Regions from separate parts of the Actinomadura sediminis genome, predicted to be linked through region 1. Evidence: riboswitches for the same ligand, from Rfam matches in the RefSeq annotation. Region 1 holds a riboswitch; each other region holds the start of a gene.
What was found. A riboswitch is a leader RNA that binds a small molecule or an ion and turns the genes downstream of it on or off. The one in region 1 is predicted to bind cyclic di-AMP.
Positions count from the first base shown of each region.

Region 2: it holds a riboswitch for cyclic di-AMP, as region 1 does, so the genes downstream of both, ACFQ11_RS14310 (CHAP domain-containing protein) here and ACFQ11_RS22875 (CHAP domain-containing protein) in region 1, are expected to answer to the same signal.
Region 3: it holds a riboswitch for cyclic di-AMP, as region 1 does, so the genes downstream of both, ACFQ11_RS24230 (peptidoglycan recognition protein family protein) here and ACFQ11_RS22875 (CHAP domain-containing protein) in region 1, are expected to answer to the same signal.

Region 1 is NZ_JBHTJA010000051.1:2,285-9,288, reverse strand. Features, by position in the region: gene ACFQ11_RS22895 (YbgA family protein) at 1-617, shown strand, start outside; gene ACFQ11_RS22890 (hypothetical protein) at 858-1,319, shown strand; tRNA gene ACFQ11_RS22885 (tRNA-Pro) at 2,272-2,345, opposite strand; gene ACFQ11_RS22880 (PP2C family protein-serine/threonine phosphatase) at 2,634-4,532, shown strand; cyclic di-AMP (ydaO/yuaA leader) riboswitch at 4,981-5,135, shown strand; gene ACFQ11_RS22875 (CHAP domain-containing protein) at 5,148-5,966, shown strand; gene ACFQ11_RS22870 (bifunctional glycosyltransferase/CDP-glycerol:glycerophosphate glycerophosphotransferase) at 6,129-7,004, shown strand, end outside.
Region 2 is NZ_JBHTJA010000022.1:53,494-60,497, forward strand. Features, by position in the region: gene ACFQ11_RS14295 (glycosyltransferase) at 1-983, shown strand, start outside; gene ACFQ11_RS14300 (GntP family permease) at 1,065-2,456, shown strand; gene ACFQ11_RS14305 (FadR/GntR family transcriptional regulator) at 2,467-3,165, opposite strand; gene ACFQ11_RS14310 (CHAP domain-containing protein) at 3,310-4,107, opposite strand; cyclic di-AMP (ydaO/yuaA leader) riboswitch at 4,120-4,247, opposite strand; gene ACFQ11_RS14315 (peptidoglycan-binding domain-containing protein) at 4,769-5,629, shown strand; gene ACFQ11_RS14320 (peptidase inhibitor family I36 protein) at 5,699-6,586, shown strand; gene ACFQ11_RS14325 (SpoIID/LytB domain-containing protein) at 6,615-7,004, shown strand, end outside.
Region 3 is NZ_JBHTJA010000057.1:29,074-36,077, forward strand. Features, by position in the region: gene ACFQ11_RS24220 (MFS transporter) at 1-1,142, shown strand, start outside; gene ACFQ11_RS24225 (carboxymuconolactone decarboxylase family protein) at 1,203-1,727, shown strand; cyclic di-AMP (ydaO/yuaA leader) riboswitch at 1,944-2,091, shown strand; gene ACFQ11_RS24230 (peptidoglycan recognition protein family protein) at 2,469-3,248, shown strand; gene ACFQ11_RS24235 (hypothetical protein) at 3,694-3,852, shown strand; gene ACFQ11_RS24240 (hypothetical protein) at 4,074-4,466, opposite strand; gene ACFQ11_RS24245 (F510_1955 family glycosylhydrolase) at 4,698-5,594, opposite strand; gene ACFQ11_RS24250 (hypothetical protein) at 5,921-6,826, shown strand; gene ACFQ11_RS24255 (class I SAM-dependent methyltransferase) at 6,918-7,004, shown strand, end outside.

The sequences.
Region 1 (7,004 bases):
CCGGGCGGCCGGGCGAACGCACCGACGGCCAACCGGTCGACCGCACCGGCCTCGGCGTGTTCGCCGCCCGGATCCGCGCCGCCCTGCCCGACCTGCCCACCGAGGAGGACGGCCGGCTCAACGACCCGGTGCTGCGCGAGCACTTCGTCGAGCGCGTGTTCGCCCACGCCCGGCTCCGCGAACTCTTCTCGTCCGACTGGCGGCCGCGCGACCTGGTGGACTTCCACAGCCGGCACAAGATGCAGCTGCTCGCGCACTCTCCCGGCGGATACCGCGAGACCGGACGCATCGTCGCCCATGTCGGCGACCGTCCCAGAGCCGACCTGGAAGCCGACTACCGCCGGGCGTTCGCCGCCACGCTCGCCGTCCGCGCCGGCCGGGGCCGCCACACCAACGCGCTCCAGCACCTCCTCGGCTTCATCGGCGACGACCTCGACGCGACCCGGCGCCACGACATCCTCACCGCGATCGGCTCCTACCGCGAAGGACGGGCACCCCTCAGCGTCCCGATCGCCCTTCTGCGCCACCACGCCGAAGGCGAACACGACCGCTACGTCGCCGACCAGACCTACCTCGAACCGTTTCCCGACGACCTCGCCCTCCGCCACCACGTGTGATCACCCCCGCGACTCCGTAGCCGAAGAGCGCCCAAGCGATGCCGCCAGCGCGGGCACACCCCACCGCACGGGCGTGACCAGTCGCCGCACGTCCGACGCCGGGGAGGCCACGAAGGGACCCACACCGATGTCGTCCAACCCCGACCAAGCGGCTGACGCCCCCATCTTGAAACCGCAACCGGCCAGCCCATGGGAACGGTGAGTACTCTTGGCGCGCTGTACCAACACAGGGAGGGCATTGTGTTCGCAAGAGCCGGCGGGCACTTGGTCGGTGCGGTGGTCGCCTGCTTGGCGTTCGCCCTCCAGGGCGTCGCCGTCTACGTCGGCCTGCTCGCGTACGCGGTCGTCACTGACACGGACACCGGCGGCCCGCTCGCGGGGCCTTTCCTGGTGCTGCTCTCCGGCGTCGTGGGCGTCGTCCTGGTGCCGCTGCTGTTCATACCGGCCAGCGTCATCGGAGAGGTGGCCGCGAAGAGCGGACGCCTGCTCACCAGGTGGCTCGCCGCCTCGGCCGCAGCCGGAGCACTGGCCATGATCTACGTGTTCCTCGCCGCCCTGGCCACCGACGCGTCCATCGCGAACTCGCTGCTGGCGAGCCTGGTCGCGGCGCTCGCAGTGCTCGTCCCCACGGCACTGTGCGTCGGCGTCTCCCATGGCGCGCTGAAACTCATACCGGGCAAGCCGAGGGACGCCCCTGGCTAAGGCCCGTTTCACGGACCTGGCTCTTGTAGTTACGACTTGCTGGTGGCCACGGTTCGCCGACACAGGCTGACCGACGCGCCCGGACCAGGATCGAGCCGCTGCCGGTCACCACCGCCCGGGGCAGCGGCGGAACCACCGGCAGGCGATCAACGGAACCCTGTGTACCGGCGCCGACCGGCGGGACATACGCGATACGGCTCGTGGCAGACCCTCTACATCGGTCAGGCCCCACCACGCCGCGATCGAGCGGCGGCTTGGTCGGCGGTGTTCGCGGACCCCACCACCATGCAGGCCCACCAACCCCGCCTCCGACGCCCGCAAAAAAGGGGGGACGACCGGGGAAAACCGGCACCGGCTGGACAGGAACCCGGGCAGGCCCTCGGCGTGCTGACCACCAATATCCGCCTGGCACGACGTCCGCGGCCTGCCCCGGCGTCTGCGGTGGCCGTCGGCAACATCAACGACCGCACCCGCCTGATCGAGGTGGACGAGGCCATCCGAATCAGCCATATCCGAGCCCGGCGATCACGCGCCGGGGCGTTCGCGCGGCGCGTTGTCGGCCAAGCCGCATTGGCCTGCGGTCAGGGCCAGAAACCGCTGTCACTAATGATCACTGCCGGGCAGCGGGACAACGCCCCGCAACTCGAGGCGCTCATGGCCGGGATCCGGAACGGCCCATCGAACCTCGCACCATCAATCGCAGCTTCGACCTCCGGTACAAGTGCGCCGGCGTCAGGACCATGCAAGTGCACGACACTCGACACACGCGCGGCTCTCTGCGCGAAACTACCGGCCGCGGCGAAGAGGAGGGCTCTCAAGCAGCTCGGAGACCGTCTATCGAGCCCGGACGTGACCAACGGGGACCGGCGAGCCGGACGCGTAGCTGTACATCACTGCTGTACGAACGACCAGAGGCCACGTGCGAAAGATCGCATGTGGCCTCTGAGCTGCGTCGGGACGGCGGGATTTGAACCCACGACCCCTTGACCCCCAGTCAAGTGCGCTGCCAAACTGCGCTACGTCCCGGTGCCGCCCTGTGTGGGCGGGCGTGATTACTCTAGCGCAGTTCGCGGGGTAGTGCGTACCGGGAATCCGAGGGTGGCGGTGGGCGGTGTGGTCGGCGGGGTGTGACCTGGGTCACTCGTTGGGGTAGGGGTTGGTCCCTGGAGGGTCACCGGAAGTGGTGGAGTTCGGGCATCCAGGGAAAAGCGGGTTAAAGATACGGGTAGGAGACCCGGAAGGGGATGAATAGTCCTTCGTTGGCGTATGTAGCTTTTTTCTCTCGGGGCATGCAGTGCCGAACGGGGGAGTGGCTTGGCCGAAGCGGAGGGGCCGCGAGCGCCGGGAGTGCACGCGGCGGTGCCCGACCTGGAGGACCTGCGGGGGGCCGCGCATGACCGCGCGATCCTGGCCGAGGCGCGGGTCGTGCTCGCGCGTCGGCTGGGGGTGCCGCCCGGGGAGGCGCTGCAGCATCTGATCTGGCTCGCGCGCGACCTGGACATGGAGCTCGCCGAGGCGGCGGCGCTGGTCGTCAAGGACGTCGGGGCCGGGTCGGCGGAGGCCGTCGCGGCGGCGCGGCGGGCGCCGCGGGCGGAGGTGGCGACGACGCGGCGGGAGGTCCTGTCGGAGGCCGAGGACGTGCTGCGGCGGGTCACGGCGGAGGACACCGGGAACGATCGGGAGATCCTGGCCGGGTTGCCGGACGATCCCGTGGCGCGGGGGGTGCTGGACGGCGCGCTGGACTCGGCGGCGCATCTGGTGCCGGTTCGAGGGCCCGAGGGGGACGTCGCGGACTTCCTGTACGCGGCCCTGAACGGGCAGGCGAAGGACCTGTTCGGCCGGGGCGCCGAGGAGCTGACGGGACGGCGGCTGCTGCAGACGGACCCGGGGACGGCGCTGACCGGGCTGTTCGAGGAGTACGTGGGGGTTCTCGGGGGCGCGGGGACGCTGGAGCGCGGGTCGATCATGTACACGACGGCGCAGAGCGGGCTTTCGCGGACGTCGCGGATGAGCGTCCGGTGCGTGCAGGTGCCGACCGGGGTGTGCGTCGTGTGGCGGTACCACAGCCGGGAGGACCGGCTCGCGCGGAGGCTGGAGCGGGTCGAGCGCCTGGCCCAGCTGGGGTTCGGGGAGTGGGACCTGGTGACGGGCGCGGCGGAGTGGACGCCGCAGATGCTCGCGAACTACGGGCTGTCGCCGGACGAGGTCCCGCCGATGCCGCACGACCTGCCGAAGGTGGTGGCCGACGACGACATGCCGCTCGTGGAGGAGGCCCTGCAGACGCTGTTCCTGCGGCGGGAGCCGGTGGAGGCCGAGCACCGGGTGATCGGGGCGGACGGGCGGCCGCGGCATCTGTGGCTTTTCGCCGAGCCGGTCCTGGACGACGCGGGCCTGCCGGTGTCGGTGAACATCGTGTCGCAGGACATCACGCGGCGGCGGGGTGTGGAGCGGGCGCTGGCCGACACGCGGCGGCAGATGCTGAAGCAGCAGGCGCGGACGGCGCAGGAGCGGCGGGTCGCGGTGACGCTGCGGCGGGCGATCCTGCCGGACGAGGGGGAGGTGGAGCGGCTGCCGGGGGTGCGGATCGCGCTGCGGAGCCTGGCGGCGGAGAGCGCGGCGCGGATCGGCGGCGACTGGTTCGCGACGCGGGGGCTGCCGGACGGGCGGGGCCTGTTCGCGATCGGGGACGCGGCGGGGCACGGGCTGCCCGCGGCGGCGGCGATGGCCCGGACGCGGAACGGGCTGCTGGGGCTGGCGTTCACCGGGGAGCCGGCGGGCCGGCTGGTGGGCTGGCTGAACGAGCTGGTCGGGACCATGGACCCGCCCGCGACGGGCACCGCGATCGTGGGGCACTTCGATCCGGACCGGGGCGTCATGGAGTGGACGTGCGCGGGGCATCCGCCGCCGATCCTCGTGCGGGACGGGCGGGCCGCGCCGCTCGAGGTCGTCCGGGACCCGATGCTGGGCGCGATGCCCGGCTGGGAGTACACGACGATCAAGACTCCGCTGGTGCGGGGCGACATGGTCTTCCTGTACACGGACGGGCTGGTGGAGCGCCGGGACGCGGATCTGGACGAGCGCATCGCGCGGCTCACGCAGATCCTCGAGGAGGGGTCGGGGCGTCCGGAGGTGGCGCTGGACGAGGTGCTGGCGCGGATGGAGCACGACCGGGCGGCGGACGACACGACCTTGTTCGCGCTCCGGGTGGAGTGACGGACACCGCCTTCGACCTGCGGCGACGTGGTGTTGTGACTTAGGGCACACGAAATGCCCTCTGGGTGGCCGGTGGGCGGCGTCGGGCCGCGGGGCGGGGGCGTCTCGTCGATCTAGGGAAGCCTTGGACGGTGGCGCGCGGCAGGCCCCGTGGAATAGGGGTTTCGGAACCGCCGGCAAAGATCGGGAAGAACGTCTCGCGGGTGGGTGTTGAGGAGTCCTTGAAGGCCGCTTGACCAGGGAAAAGATCACTTTTGGCCTGGTTTGCTTTCGTTGCGAAGGTTGGTACCTTCAACCCGAATCTCGCAGCGCGATCCACGCGTTGTACCGGCCGTGCCAGGGGCGCGGCCGCCGGTCGCGGAGCGGTCCACGCACGCGACGCGCGCCATGCACGCGCGCCCCTCAAGAGCAGTCGCTCAGAGATATCCGACAATCCAGCGCCGCACGCGCGGCGTGAAGGCCGAGTCCGCACAGGTCCGACGAGGGCCGCAGCGGAGCCGGGGACCCAAGTTCCAGGGGTGAATCGGCGCGTCCCGAGCGCGCCGTAGGGCTCTTCCATGCCCGAATCCGTCAGCTAACCCGGTAGGCGTCATGGGAGACAAGGAGATTCCCTGCATGACCGGTCGTTTCGATCGTCTTTCCGAGTCCGTGAAGCGCCTGAACCCCCAGTCCGCCGTCAAGCGGCTGGCTCCCGAACTCGCGATCAAGCGCATGACCCCCGAGGACCGGGCCGTCGGCGTCGCCGTCGGCGCGGTGCTGGCCGGCGCCGTCGGGCTGTCGGTGTTCAACCCCGTGGCCGGGGCGAGCGCGGCCACCGAGGCCGCGAACGCGACGGTGGAGAAGGCCGCCGCCGTCACGCACACCTCCGAGAAGGCCGAGTCGTCGTCTTCGACGATGAGCCTGGCCGAGGCCCGCGCCGAGGGCTGGAAGGTGCCGCCGCGCGCCGTCGAGGCGTCCGAGGTGATCGACCTGGCCAAGGAGCAGGTCGGCATCGAGGAAGAGGGCCCCGGCAACATGACCAAGTTCCACGAGTGGTGGACCTCCACGCCGCGCGCCGAGTCGGCCGCCAGCAGCGGCGGCTTCTCGGTGGACGCCTATGACGGCGCCGCGTGGTGCGACATGTTCGTGTCCTGGCTCGGTGCGCAGACCGGCGTCAAGGGCATGGGCTGGGACGCCTACACCGTCTCGCACGCGAGCTGGTTCAAGGACCAGGGCCGCTGGGGCCAGGAGGCCAAGCCCGGCGCGATCGTGTTCTTCGACTGGGGCGCCGGTTCGGACGGCTCCATCGGCGACATCGACCACGTCGGCATCGTCGAGAAGGACAACGGCGACGGGACCGTCAGCACCATCGAGGGCAACAGCAACGACGCCGTCGAGGAGAAGGTCCGCGACAAGGGCCAGATCGTGGGCTACGGCTACCCCGAGTACGCCTGATCGACCGGCACCGGCCGATCACGAAGGCGCCCGGCGCTCCGCCGGGCGCCTTCGGCGTTCCGACGGTAATGCGAACCATTGACAGGCTTTGGCCGCGCTTGGACCTCCCTCCGCCGTTCCTGGAAAGGAATCCCTGGCACGCGGAGCAGCGGAGGGAGGCCCATGCGGGTGCGCCCGGATGTCAGTGTGGTGGTGATCGCCTACAACGACGCGCGGCGGCTGCCCCGAGCGGTCGCCTCGACGCTGGCGCAGTCGCTGCGCTCCGTGGAGACGGTGATCGTGGACGACGCGAGCACCGACCGCACCGGGGAGGTCGCGGAACGCCTCGCCGCCGCGCACCCGGGCAGGGTCCGGGCCGTGCACCTCCCGGTCAACTCCGGGGGCTGCGGCCGTCCCCGCAACACCGGGGTCGACCGTTCGGACGGACGGTTCGTGATGTTCCTCGACAGCGACGACCTGCTGGACCGGCACGCGTGCCTCAACCTGGTCGCCGCCGGAGAGGAGACGGGCGCCGACCTCGTCTCGGGCCTGTGCACGAGGGTGTTCCTGAACCGGCCGGCGGGCGCGAAGAACCGCACCCGTCCCTGGTATCCGTGGCTGTACGAGCGCAGCGCCGTCTACGGTTCTCTCAGCGAGAACCCCGATCTGCTGTACGACACGCTGTCCACGAACAAGGCGTACCGCAGGGAGTTCCTGGACGAGCAGGGGCTGCGGTTCGTCGAACGGCTCCACTACGAGGACCTGCTGTTCACCGCCGAGGCCTACCTGGCGGCCCGGCGCACCGCGCTGATCCCGCACCGCGTCTACAACTGGCTGGTCAAGGACGCCGCGGCGGGCCCGTCGATCTCCAACCGGCGGGCCGAGCTCGCCAACTTCGCGGACCGGCTGGAGATCCACCGCCGCATCGACATGCTGTTCGCGCTGCGCGGCGCCCACGGGCTGAAGCGCGCCAAGGACGTCAAGTTCCTCAACCACGACCTGCTGCTGTACCTGCGCGAGCTGCGCGGCCGCGACCCCGGTCACCGGGCGCGCTTCCTC
Region 2 (7,004 bases), on a different contig from region 1:
TCGCGGCGCAACTGGACGGGCTGGCCGCCGCGGCGGACGCGGGGTGCGACGCGATGGTGGTGTCCGGCCTGGTGCCCGCGGCGGTCGGTGCGCGCTCGGTGGCCGAGAAGCTGGGGGCCGCCGCCGTGCACGTGAGTCACTGCCCGATGTTCCTTCCGTCGCCGCACCAGCGGCCGGCGCCGCTGCCGGGCCGTCCGATCCCGCCGGAGGTGACCGGCGCGCGGGAGCTGGACGAGCTGTCCGTGCGGAACCACAACGCGGTGTTCGGCGAGGCGCTCAACGTCAACCGCGCGGCCGCCGGGCTGCCGCCGGTGGGCAATGTCCGCGACTACATGTTCGGCGACCGGCCGTTCCTGGCGGCGGACCCGGTCCTGGCACCGTGGCGGGAGCACGCGGGCCTGGACGTCGTGCAGACCGGCGCGTGGATCCTGCCGGACGAACGCCCGCTGCCGGACGACCTCGAGGCGTTCCTGGGGGCCGGTGCGCCGCCGGTGTTCGTGGGGTTCGGCAGCCTGCCCGCCCCGGCGGACGCGGCCCGCACCGCCATCGGGGCGATCCGGGCGCACGGCCGCCGCGTCGTCGTCGGGCGCGGATGGGCCGGCCTCGCGGCGATCGACGACCGCGACGACTGCCTCACCGTCGGGGAGGTCAACCAGCAGGCGCTGTTCGGCCGGGTGGCGGCGGTCGTGCACCACGGCGGTGCGGGCACCACGACCGCGGCCGCGCGGGCGGGCGCGCCGCAGGTGGTGGTGCCCCAGATCGGCGACCAGCCGTACTGGGCGCGCCGGGTGGACGCGCTGGGCATCGGCGCGGCCCACGACGGTCCGGTGCCGGACTCGGCGTCCCTGTCGGCGGCGCTCGGCAAGGCGCTGGACCCCGGCACCCGGGCGAGGGCGGAGGCCGTGGCCGGGACGGTGCGTGCCGACGGGGCCGAGACGGCCGCGAAACTGCTGCTTGATCTGGTCGAAAACGGACGTACCTGACGGCCTTGTAAAGGTAGTACCTTTGCGGCAAGGTGTGCGTACGCGCCCGCGACCGGCCGGGCGAAACCTAGCGGAGGCGCCGTGGAAGCGATCGAGCCCCAGTACGGGACCGTCACGCTGTTGCTGATAGCGGCCGCCGCCGTGGCGGTGCTGCTGTTCCTGATCATGAAGGTGAAGCTGCACGCCTTCGTGTCCCTCGTCCTGGTGAGCGTGCTGACGGCCATCGCCGTCGGGTTCGAGCCGGGCGACATCCCGGACGTCCTGATGTTCGGGTTCGCCGACACGATCGGCGGCGTGGCGCTGCTGGTGGCGTTCGGCGTCATGCTCGGCCGGCTGCTGGAGGTGACCGGCGGCGCGCAGACGCTCGCGGACACGCTCATCGGCCGGTTCGGCGAGAAACGGGCGCCGATGGCGCTGGGCGTCGCGTCGCTGCTGTTCGGGTTCCCGATCTTCTTCGACGCGGGGCTCGTCGTCTTCGTCCCGATCATCCTCACGGTGGCGCGGCGCTTCGGCGGGTCCGTGCTCTACTACGCGCTGCCCGCGGCGGGCGCGTTCGCCGTGATGCACGCGACCGTCCCGCCCCACCCCGGCCCCGTCGCGGCGTCGAACCTGATCGGCGCCAACGTCGGGCTCACGCTGCTCATCGGCCTCCCGATCGCGGTGGTGGCCTGGTACGTCGGCGTGATGCTGGTCTCCCGCTTCCTCGCGGCGAGGGTGAACGTGTCGGTGTCGGACGTCGTCTTCGGCGAGGTGCGGGACGGGAAGAAGGCGGAGGACGCCGACTGGCGGGCGCCGTCCTTCGGCACGGTCCTGCTCCTGCTGCTCATCCCGCTGGTGCTGATCTCGTTCAACACGGTGCTCACGACGCTCGTCGACACCGGCGTGCTCGCCGAGGGGCAGGCCTGGGTCGGCTACCTGAGCCTGATCGGCATCACCCCGGTGGCCCTGCTGGTCACGGTCATCGCCGCGATCCTGCTGCTCGGCCGGCCCAACGCGCCGATGGCCACCGTCAGCCGGGTCGTCGACCAGGCCCTCGGCCCGGTGTGCGCCATCATCCTGATCACCGGTGCGGGCGGCATGTTCGGCGGGGTGCTGGAGCTCAGCGGCATCGGCGACGCGCTGAGCGGGAGCCTGTCCGACCTCGGCATCTCGCTGATCCTGCAGGCGTTCATCATCGCGACCCTGCTGCGCGTCGCGCAGGGCTCGGCCACCGTCGCGCTGACCACGACCGGCGGGCTGATCGCCGGAGCGGTCTCCGACGCCGGGCTGAGCGACGTCAAGCTGACGCTCCTCGTGATCGCCATCGCGGCGGGCGCAACCGTGCTGTCGCACGTGAACGACTCGGGCTTCTGGCTGGTGAGCCGCCTGTTCGGGATGGACGAGAAGACCACGCTGAAGACCTGGACCGTCCTGGAGACGACGCTCGGGCTGTCGGTGTTCGCGATCGCCGGCCTGCTGTGGATGGTCGTCTGACCCCGCCCGGTCAGGCGCCCGTCCCGCCCAGCCGGCCCATCTCGTCGGCGACCTCGACGCAGATCGCCGTCATCGCGGCCCGCGCGACCTCGGCCTCGCGTCCGGCGACGGCCTCGGCCACCACGAGATGGAGCCGGCGGGCCTCGGGCTTCGGCCGGGACGGCATCAGCCGGTGCAGCGTGCGCCCGCGCAGCACCTCCTCCACGACGTGGGCGAGCCCGGCGAACATCGCGTTCCCCGACGCCTCGAGCAGCAGCCGGTGGTACGCGATGTCGTGATCGAGGAACGTCCCCAGGTCACCGGCCGCGCCCGCCGCCTCCATCGCCGCCCCGAGCTCGACGATCCGGTCCCGCTGCCGGGCGTCCGCGTGCCGGGCGGCGAGCGCGGCGGCGGGCGGTTCGATCGCCGTGCGCAGCTGCGAGAGCTGGTGCAGGTGCGCGTCCCGTTCCGGCCCGCCGAGCCGCCACCTGATCACGGCGCGGTCGAAGGAGTCCCACTCGTCCTCCGGCAGGACCGTGACGCCGGTCCGCCGGCGGCTCGCCACCAGCCGCATCGACGCGAGCACCTGCACCGCCTCGCGGGCGACCGTCCGGGACACGCCGAACTCCTGCTGCACCCACTCCAGGTTGACCTTCGACCCCGGCGCGAGGGCCCCGGAGATGATCAGCGGCCCGAGCTTGGCGAGGACCTCCTCGTGCAGGGTCGGCATGCCCGCCAGCGTACCCGCGGCGCGACGACCCCTTGATCGCGTGGGGCGGGCGCGAACCGGGCCCGTGCGCCGCGTCTCTCCCCCGGGCGGAGACGCCGAAGGCGTCCGGCGGGTGCCGGACGCCTTCGGTCGCGCGGTCGGGGATCAGGCGTAGTCGGGGTAGCCGTAGCCGACGACCTGGCCCTTGTCGCGGGTCTTCTCCTGGACGGAGTTGTCGACGTTGCCCTCGATGGTGCTGATGGTGCCGTCGCCGTTGTCCTTCTCGACGATGCCGACGTGGTCGATGTCGCCGATGTCACCGCCCGAGCCGGCGCTCCAGTCGTAGAACACGACCGCACCGGGCTTGGGCTTGTGGCCCCACGCGCCCTGGTCCTTGAACCAGCTCGCGTGCTGGACGGTGTAGGCGTCCCAGCCCATGTTCTTGACGCCGGTCTGCGAGCCCAGCCAGGACACGAACATGTCGCACCACTGGGCGCCCTTGTAGGCGGCGACGGAGAAGCCGCCGTCGCGGGCCGCGGTCGCCTCGGCGTGCGGCGTCGACACGTACCAGTCGTGGAACTTGGTCATGTCGCCCGGGCCCTCTTCCTCGATGCCGACCTGCTCCTTGGCCAGGTCGATCACCTCGGACGCCTCGACGGCGCGCGGCGCGACCTTCCAGCCCGCGGCCTTGGCCTCGGCGGTCGTCATCGCGCCGGACGCCTCGGACTTCTCCGCCTTCGCGGGGTGCTGCGCCATCGCGACGGCGCCGTCGGCCGAGCCCTGCGCGTCGGTGGCCGCGTCGGCCCCGCCGAGCGGGTGGAAGGCCGCCAGCCCGGCGGTGCCGGCCAGCACCGCGCCGAGGGCGACGCCGACGGCCCGGTCCTCGGGGGCCAGCCGCTTGGCGGCGGCCCGGACGTCGAGGCGCTTGACGGACTCGGTAATACGATCAAAACGACCGGTCATGCAGGGAATCTCCTTGTCTCCCATGGCGCCTACCGGGTTAGCTGACGGATTCGGGCATGGAAGAGCCCTACGGCGCGCTCTGGGCGCGCCGATTCACCCCTGTTGCTCGGGTCCCCGGCTCCGCTCGGCCCTCGTGGGCCCATGCGGACTCGGCCTGCACGCCGCGCGTGCGGCGCTGGATTGTCGGATTCGGTGAGCGACTGCTCTCGAAAGGGCGCGCGTTCCTGGCGCGCGTCGCGTGCGGGATCCGCTCCGCGACGACGGCCGTATCCCTGGCACGGCCGACCGCAGCACTCGTACTGCTGCGAAGTTCAGATTGAAGGTACCAACCATGTCAAGGGAAGCAAACCAGACCAAAATCGATCTCTTCCCTGGTCAAGCACCTTCAAGTACGTACCAACACCCGCCCTCGGGATGTTCTTCCCGATCTTCCCCGCCGTCCCGGGCCCGCCGTCCCGCCCGCGATCGCCGCCACGGCGCGCGGTGGCGTCAGGCGGTGGCGTCGGCGCCTGTCAGACGACGTGTTCGCCTGTACGGAGAAGCGCGGCGGACAAGCTGACAACAACGATCTTCTTGTGGATCCGTGGACGGCGGGTGACGGTGGACTCCGCCATGCACTCGCCATGGCCTTCGCCCCAAGCTCCCGCATCCAGGGGAAACGATGAAGCTGCCCTTCAAGCCCGCCTCGAAGCCGCTGTCGTACGCCGCCCTCGCCGTGGCGGGCCTGCTCGCCCTCCCGGTCGCGACGGCGGGGGCGCCGCCCGCGCGGGCGGCCGCCGCGCTCCCGAGCGTGAACATGGAGGCGACCGTCAAGGCCGCCCAGATCGACCCGCGCAGGGCCGACGACACGCTGACCCCCGGCGCCGAGGCGAGCGTGCTGCTCGTCGAGCGGGCGCTGCGCGACCGGCGCCTGCTCGACGCCAAATGGGTCGACGGGTACTTCGGGACCTCGACGATCGCCGCGTACGCGAAGTTCCAGAAGTCGCTCGGCTACACCGGCCTCGACGCGAACGGGCTGCCGGGCAGGACGTCGCTCACCGAACTCGGCGCCGGACGCTTCCGGGTCACCCGCGTGATCGCGCCGGGCGACCGGGTGCCGATGCGCGGCGTCGTCGTCAACACCCGCACGCGGAGCATGCTGCTCGAGGCGGAGCGGCGGCTCGGCCGCGCGTTCGTCCTCGACCAGGGGTCGTACAACCCCGGCGGCGACCCGACGTCCGCGGGGACGCACGACGGCGGCGGCGCCGTCGACATCTCGGTCGCGGGGATGGACGCCGCCGAACGCACCGCGGCCGCCCGCGAGCTGCGCCGGGTCGGCTTCGCGGCCTGGGTGCGCAGCCCCGCGCAGGGCGACTGGCCGTGGCACGTCCACGCCGTCGCCATCAACGACACCGACCTGTCCACCCGCGCCCAGCACCAGGTCGGCGACTACTACCTCGGCCTGAACGGGCTCGCCGGCCGCGGCCCGGACGACGGCCCGAAGGTGACCATCCGCACCTGGGAGGAGTACCGCCGCCGCTGACCCCCGCCCGCCGGCCCCGCCCGCCGAACCCGCCCGACAGCCAGATTCCGCGAACAGAGGGAGACCAGCATGAGCACGTTCACCCGGATCCTCACCGTGTCCACCGCCGCGATCGCGCTCGGGAGCGCGGCGTCCGTCCTCGCCGCGCCCGCCTCGGCCGCGAGCCGCAACGGCGTCTGCGAGAGCGGCGAGTTCTGCTACTACTACAACAGCAACAACCAGGGCTCCGTCTCGGACTTCACCGGGTCCATCGCCAACTACGGCACCGAACAGCCCTCCTGCTACGAGTTCAAGGGCGCGGGCAACGGCAAGGGCCAGTGCATCAAGAACAACGCCGCCTCCGTGTGGAACCGCAGCGGCAAAACCGTCCGCGTGCACTACAACAGCAACTACGGCGGCGCGTACCAGGACTTCAAAGCGGGCGCCAAGGGCAACCTGAACGCCACCCTGAAGAACCAGAACGCCTCCCACCAGTTCTCGCCGTCGTCGCGGACCAACATGTCGTACGCGCTGTACAAGGCGAGCGGCGGGCGGCTCACCGCCGCGTTCGACGGCTACGAGTCCACGCCCGGACGGCACGAGGGCATCGACTTCGCCCGCGGCGTCGGCTCGGACGTCCACGCCCTCGTCAGCGGCAAGGTCATCTACGTCGCGCGCGGGGCCACCGGCAGCGGCGGGCTCTCCACGATCTCCGTCTACAACGCCTCGCTGAACAAGTCGATCATCTACCTGCACACGGCGCCGCGGTCCGGGGTGAGCGTGGGCGACACGATCAGCCGCGGTGAGATCATCGCGGACGAGTCGTGGCGCGGGGTGTCGTCCAGCTCGGCCGCGCACACCCACGTCGAGATGCGCCCCGGAAGGCGGACGCACGCGGCCAAGAGCGTCGGCGACCCGGTGCTGGACAACCCGAACCCGAACGCCTTCTGGCGCTCGCAGGGCTACAACGTCCGATAACGCCACACGGCAGAAGAGGAAGACGACTGTGTCGACACGAACCGGACGGCTGGTCCCGCGGCTGACCGCGGCGGCCGCCGCGACGGCCCTCGGCGGGGCGATCCTCATCCCGGCGTCCACCGCCTCGGCCGCCAGCCGCAACGGCGTGTGCGAGAGCGGCGAGTTCTGCTACTACTTCAACAGCGGCAACGCGGGATCCGTCTCGGACTTCACCGGGTCCATCGCCGACTACGGCACCACGCAGCCCACCTGCTACGAGTTCAAGGGGCCGGGCAACGGCAAGGGCGAATGCGTCAAGAACGAGGCCGCGTCCGCCTGGAACCGCAGCGGCAAGACCGTCCGCGTCTACTACAACAGCAACTACGGCGGCGCGTACCAGGACTTCAAGCCGGGCGCCAAGGGCAACCTGAACGCCACC
Region 3 (7,004 bases), on a different contig from region 1:
TCGAGCTGACGGGCCGCGCGCTGCAGGGCGTCGGCGCGGCCCTCATCGCGCCCGCCGCGCTGACCCTGCTGATGATGCTGTTCGGCTCGTCGCCGCGAGAACTCACCAAGGCCCTGTCCCTGTACGGCGCCGCGGCCCCGGCCGGCGGCACCGCGGGCGTGTTCCTCGGCGGCGTCATCACCGAGTACGCGTCCTGGCCGTGGGTCTTCTACATCAACGTCCCGATCGCCGTCCTGGCGCTGGTCGCCGCGCCGCTGCTCATGCCCGGCGGCGGGGGCGGGGCGCGCGGCTCGATCGACCTGGTCGGCGCGCTCACGGTCACGGCGGGACTCGGCGCGGTCGTCTTCGCGATCGTCCGCGCCCCCGAGGTCGGCTGGGGATCCCTCGCGACCTGGGGCGTCCTCCTCGGCGGGCTGGTGCTGCTGGCGGTGTTCCTCGCCGTGCAGGCGTCCCGCCGCGCCCCGCTGATGCCGCTGTCGATCTTCCGCGCGCCGAACCTGGGCGCGGCCAACCTCGCGCAACTGCTCCTCGGCGGCGCGTGGATCCCGATGTGGTTCTTCCTGAACCTCTACCTGCAGCAGGTGCTCGGGTACAGCGCGTTCCCGTCGGGCGCGGCGCTCGTCCCGATGACCGCGCTGATCATGATCGGGATGATCGTGCTGGCCCCGCGCGCCATCGGCCGCTTCGGCCCGAAGGCGATCACCGTCGCCGGGCTGCTGGTGCTGGCCGCGGGCATGGGGTGGCTGTCGCTCGTCCGTCCGGACGGCTCGTACTGGACGGACGTGCTGCCGGCCTCGCTCGTCGCGGCGCTCGGCATGTCGCTGGCCTTCATCCCCACACTGGGCACCGCGATGTCGGCGGCCGCGCCCGAGGAGGGCGGGCTCGCGTCCGGGATCGTGAACACGAGCTACCAGGTCGGGTCGGCGCTGGGGCTGGCGGCGATGACCGCCATCGCCGCCGCCTTCGGCACGGACGAACCGGGGAACGCGCCCGCGCTCACCGACGGCTTCTCGGCCGCCTTCATCGGCGCGGGCCTGATCGCGCTCGCCGGAGCCGGACTGGCCGCCGCCACCCTGCGGACGCCCCGCCCGTCGCCGGAGCCGGCGCCCGCGGCACCACGCGAGAAGGCCAAGGGCCACTGACCCAACCACCCGAGGGGGCCGCGTCCAGCGGCCCCCCATCCCCCGCGAACGGAGACGATCGTGCGCAACCTGCCGCCGCTCACCCCCGACGAGGCGCCCGCCAAGTCCCGCGAACTCCTCGCCGGCATCATCGCCCGGCACGGCTCGGCCGGGGACATGGTCGGCACCATGGCCCACTCCCCCGCCCTCCTGCAGGGCTACCTCGACCTCTCCCGCGCCATGAAAAGAACCAAGATCTCCCGCCCGCTGAGCGAGAAGATCTCGCTGGCCCTCCAGGAGTGGATCGGCTGCGGCACCTGCATGGCGGCGCACATCGAGGCGGGCCGGGCCGCGGGGCTCACCGAGACCGACATCGCCCTCGCCCGGCAGGGCACCGCGGCCGACGCCCGCGAGGCCGCACTGGTCGACTTCGCCCTGCGGGTCCTGACCGAGCCGTCCTCGCTCACCTCCGACGACGTGACCGCTCTGCGCGAGCACGGCTGGAACGACCGGGTCATCAGCGAGATCGTCGGCCTGGTCGCCCTCAACATGCTGACCGGGTCCTTCAACCTGGTCGCCGGCAACCAGCCGTCCTCCGACGCATGAGCCCTGGTGCCGACGGATCACCAAGACCGGGCCCCATGGCCGTCGGTGCCCCGGCCTGACGCAACGTCGGGTCGGGGCACCGGCGTCGAGCCGGTGAAGACGGCTGCGCGCCGCCACCCCGGTAGATCAACATTGAATTTTACCCTGACCGAGTTGGAATCCCGGCGCTCCATGTCCTATCTTCCTTAGTACTCGGCCGGCGTCCATCGAAAGACGACCGGCCGAACGCCTAATTCCAAGACGTCCGACGTCTGGAAGCCGGGGACCCACATTATTGGGGTGAATCCGCGATGCCCGTCGCGGTAGGGCCTGCTCCTGGCCCGAACCCGTCAGCTAACCCGGTAGGCAGTCAAGGAGAGGAGAAACGTTGTACGAGCAGGACACTCCCCTGGCCAGGTTCGATCGCGCCCCCGAGCATCGGACGAGCGCGCGCCCCTCACCGCCTCCGCCGGGCCGAGACCGATAGCGACACACGACGGCCGAGCATGCGGCGACGTCCGCTGACGCGCGATCGCCATTGAACGCTTCGCACACTTCGTGAGGCATGCCCGCGCAAGCTCACTTCTGCACGGTCGCCCCGCCCCCTTTGCCTACGCTCGGCGTAAGCCAGAGCCGTGGGATTAGTGCCCCCTTCCCCGACCCCTCATCTCTTCACAGGCGATGACCCGCGCCTGTTCATCGGCCTGCCGTTTTTCTTTTATCGGCGGCGCCACGGGATGACTTCTTCGAAGGAACACCCCGATGACTTACGACGGCAAACATCGTTCCCCCCGCGGCCCGATGAGCGGTGTCGCCCCCCGGCGCACCTTTCTCCTGGGCGGCCTCCTCGCGGCCGGAGCCGCGGTCGGCGTCCAGGAGCTCACACGCTCACCGGCCGGGCGAGCGGCCACCGGAACCGGCGAGGCGGTGTCCGAGCAAAGCCGGTCGCGCGCCCCCGGTAACGCGCGTAGAGCCTCGGCCACCGTGCCGTTCGTCCATCCCACCGCCCAGTGGGGAGCGGACGACCCCGACCGGGAGGCGACCGTGCTGTCGCGTCCGCCCAAGTACGTGGTCGTCCATCACACCTCGACCGACAACGTCGACGACGACTCGATCGCGCGGGCCCGCTACCTCGCCCGCGCCATCCAGAACGCGCACAAGGACCGGGGGTGGGGCGACACCGGTCAGCAGTTCACCATCAGCCGCGGCGGTCACATCATGGAGGGACGAACGGGCAGCCTCGCCGCGGCCGAACGTGGCGAGATGGTGATGGGCACGCACGTGGCGGGAGCCAACGAGTTCACGGTGGGCATCGAGTGCGAGGGCACCTACAACGACGTCCTGCCACCGCGTCGCCTGCGCGATTCCCTGGTGCAACTCTGCGCCTGGTTGTGCGAGCAATACGACCTGGATCCGCACGACGCCATCGTGCCGCACAAGAAGTTCAACGACACCGACTGCTGCGGCGACAAGTTCGCCCCGACCCTCCCGAGTCTCCGCGACGACGTCGCGTCCATCGTGTCACCAAGCCGCCTTCGCTGAAGCGGGACGGCCGGCCCACCAGCCGTCATGCGCCCCCGGTTGAGCGCCGCCCCGCAGTCAGGAGCTCACACTCGAGATGAGCGGTGCCGTGCACATCACGAGAACGATCACCCCGTACAGGTCCAGGAACGAGAGCAGCACCTGGCTGCGGTCGAGCCTCATCGCTGGGGCCGGTCACCGAGGAGTTGCGCGACGCGCCTGCGTGACACCGGCGAAGAACGCGCGGGAGGTGTTTTCCGTCGTATGTCCGGCCACGAGGAGAGCCCTCGCGACGGCGGCTCGACCGGCGTGGTCGATGGCCGCTCTGTCCGCACCGACCTCCGCCCTCCGCACGTGCCTCGCCGCGCCACCGGCACGCCTACGACAACAGGCCGTCTCGGAGACCCACCGCGCCCTCGTCTCACCCCGACCGACGCCGGACGTCGTCCGTGGCTGGCAACAGGAAATGCTCACCACCACCCCCGCGGTCCTGCTGACCTGGCTCGAGATGAGCGCCCGCGCCATCACCGCCCCTTACCTGGCCGTCTTCAGCCGCGAACCCTGGCCCAGCCGCGACGTGTGGCTACGGAAGCTGATTCCCCATGCTGTGAACGACCACGTCTGATTCAGGTGCCCGCCGGCCCGGCGACACCACGACCACCTGGAGAGGTCGCCATCGGCCGTCCCCAAATCCGCCTCTCGTCCGAGAGCAGGCCTGCGGGGACGGCCAATGGACCGGCGCCGTCGGCTCCGCTTCGGCATTGGTGTGCGCTCCCTCGGCCGCCCGCCTCGTCCTCGCGGCTTCGGCCTCGCAGCGCCCTCACGTCGCGGCGCCGCAGGTGATCGTCATTTCGGTTCGGTCCGCGGTTCCGACGTCTCAGGACCCGCCGGTTCGTCGCCCGCTTCCGGCAACGGGAGAGTGCCGTGCGGCCCGTCAGCGGTGTCCACTTCGTCGACGATGGGCCGGAACTTGTACGTCACCTGCGTTGCCTGAGCGACGACTCCACTGCTCAGGACGGTGTTGCGATGGCGGAGGGCACCGTTCTCCCGCAGCAGGTTGTCGATCTCCCTCTTGGCCTTGGCCAGCCGGTTCGTCATGCGCAGATGGACACCGAGGCCGCCGAGAGCGAGCCCGAGGACGAAACCGGCGAGAGGCGGCCACCAGATGACGGACGCCGCCGTGACGGCGAGAGCAACGGTGGCCGCGAGGGCGGCCCCGTGCTTCTCCAGCCAGCCCAACGCAGCATCGACTCGCCTGGGAATCCGCACCGCCGCCCCTTCGCCAGATCTACTAAGCTTCATAGTAGATCAGGGGTCGTGCCGTGGAGTGGTTTCCGCTCGATTAAATGGCCGATCCATCCAGGACGAACCCGCCTCTCCGGTCGGTCTTCTAAAGAAGATCCTTAGTAGTTGGGCCGGAGAGGACGGTCATCGTCGGCGCGCGGCTCCGGCAGAGCCCGCGGGCCGTGTTCAATCTGCGCGGTAGACGACGTCGAACGTGCGTCCGCCGTCACGGGACTCATGGACCGCGCCGTCCTGTCCCGCGGCGAGAAGGTGCTCTCCATCGACGGCGGTGAAGGCGGAGACCTGTCCGCCAGGGATCTGCCCGGGGCTCCGCCACGCACTGTTCTCCATGCCGATCTGGACGCGTCCGTCGGGGGCGACACCGACGAGGGTCCCGTCGTCCAGCACGTCCAGATGCGTCAGGTCGGGCGCTTCCCGCAGGGCCTCGAAGGTCGCCCCCGAGTCCTCGCTCACCTGAACGCCCTGCTGCGTGGCCGCATAGACCCGTTCCGGCTCCCGCTCGTGTGCGGCCAGGTCGTTCGCCTCGATGCGGGCCCCGTCGACCCACGTGCGGCCGCCGTCTCGGCTGCGACGAACGCCCGCGGTCTGGCTGTCGTAGGCGTACAGGATCGATCCGGCCTGCTGGAGGGAGTGGAAGTCGGCCTCGCCGACCTCGGACACCGACGTCCACGTCCGTCCCGCATCGGTGGAACGCATCAGGCCGAGGTGGGGCGGAGTCCCCTCGGCCGCATCCGCCGGCGCCGGGTGACCGCTGGCGAGGAACGTCCGCGGGCCGATGATGGTGAAGCCCATCGTGTCCTGGCGGTTGTCCGCGACCCGGGTCGCCCGCTCCGGGGATTCGACCTTGAACAGTCCGTAGTGGGCCGCCACGTAGATCGACTCGTCGGCCGGGTCCATGGCAACGGCGTGCACGTGCCCGAGCCCGGTGCCGGTCTCGGCATGAGAGCCGGTGCCGTCTTCTTCCGAGCCGGCGCCGCACGCCGCGAGGACCGCCGAGACCATGACCGCGGCCACCGCGAAGAGGGGCCGCCTTGCCGGGGAGTGCTGGATGCGCGGATTCATGGAGAGCCCCTCTCATGCCGGGTACCCGAGCGGGGTCATCATCCCCGGCTCGGCGTGGTGGACGTCGACGCGTGCGTCCGTCCACCCACGACGAGCGGCACCGAGCTCGTACATCGCGGTGGACGATAGTAAATGGCCACGACCTGCACGCCACGGCCGGGCCATAATGCCTCTCTGGCCTATGTTCCCTGCCTCCAGTAATCTACTATCGGCGATAGTAGATTACTGGAGGGCGCTTGATGGCGTGGTCTAGGTCGTCGTTCTCGGACGGTCACCGCGGACGGGCGGCGCGCCGCTGCGCGGCGATCCTGGCGGCGCTCGCCTGCGTGGCGGTGGCGCAACCGGCCGCCGCGAGGGCGGCCGCGACCCGGCCCGAGAAGGATCCGGCCGAGCAGCTGGCCGATCTCGAGAAGCGCAAGAAGGCATTGGAAAAGGACTACCGGGGGCGGATCGAGACCCTGGAAGACCTGCAGGACGGCGCCGCGAAGGCCACGAGCCGAGCCGCTCGGCTCGACCGCGAGCTGAAAACGGCTCGTGCCCAGGTTCGCGCGTTGGCGGCGGGCAGCTACATGACCGGCGCTCGCGACTCGCTGCCGACGCTGCTCGACGGTGACGGAGCGGCTCTCCGCGGCGCCGTCATGCTCGAGTACCTGGCACGCGACGGCGGCCGCCGCATCCAGAGCGTCACGGAACTGGCCCTGGAGGCCGAGGAATCCCGCCGGACCGCCGAGAAAAAGGTCGAGGCGGTCCGCCGCGAGGTCGCGGAGTTGGAGGGCAAGCGGAGCAAGGTGCGGAAGCTGCTCGCCAAGTACCGCGCCGAGAACCCGTCGCGCGGGCGTCCGGACGGCGTTTCGGGGAAGGCGAAGTCTCCCTTGGTGGGCACCTACATGACGCCGCGTATGCGCGCGGTCATGCTCGAGATCGACCAGAAGTTCGGCCCGTTCCCCATGATCGGCTGCTACCGCCCGGGAGACCCGCAGGACCACGGGTCCGGGCGTGCCTGCGACTTCATGGAGAGCACGGCCGGTCAGATGCCCACCGCGTCCGCCACCGCGCACGGTGACTCGGTCGCCCGTTACGCGGTCGACAACGCCGGACGGCTCGGCATCAAGTACGTGATCTGGCGGCAGCGCATCTGGGACGCCCGTAGCGGAAGCGGCTGGCGCCAGATGGAAGACCGCGGCGGCATCACGCAGAACCACATGGACCACCCGCACATCTCCGTGTTCTGAGAACCCCACGGTCAACGTCCCAATGGCCTTGTCGACGAACGGTCATCGGCGTCACCTACGAGGCACACTAGTAACGGCTGGAGGTTGTGCGATGGCCACGGATGCCGAACATGCTCCCGGCGCCGCCGGGCAATGGCATCACCATGTGCTCGCCGCCCGTGTGACGGCCGCTCTGAGC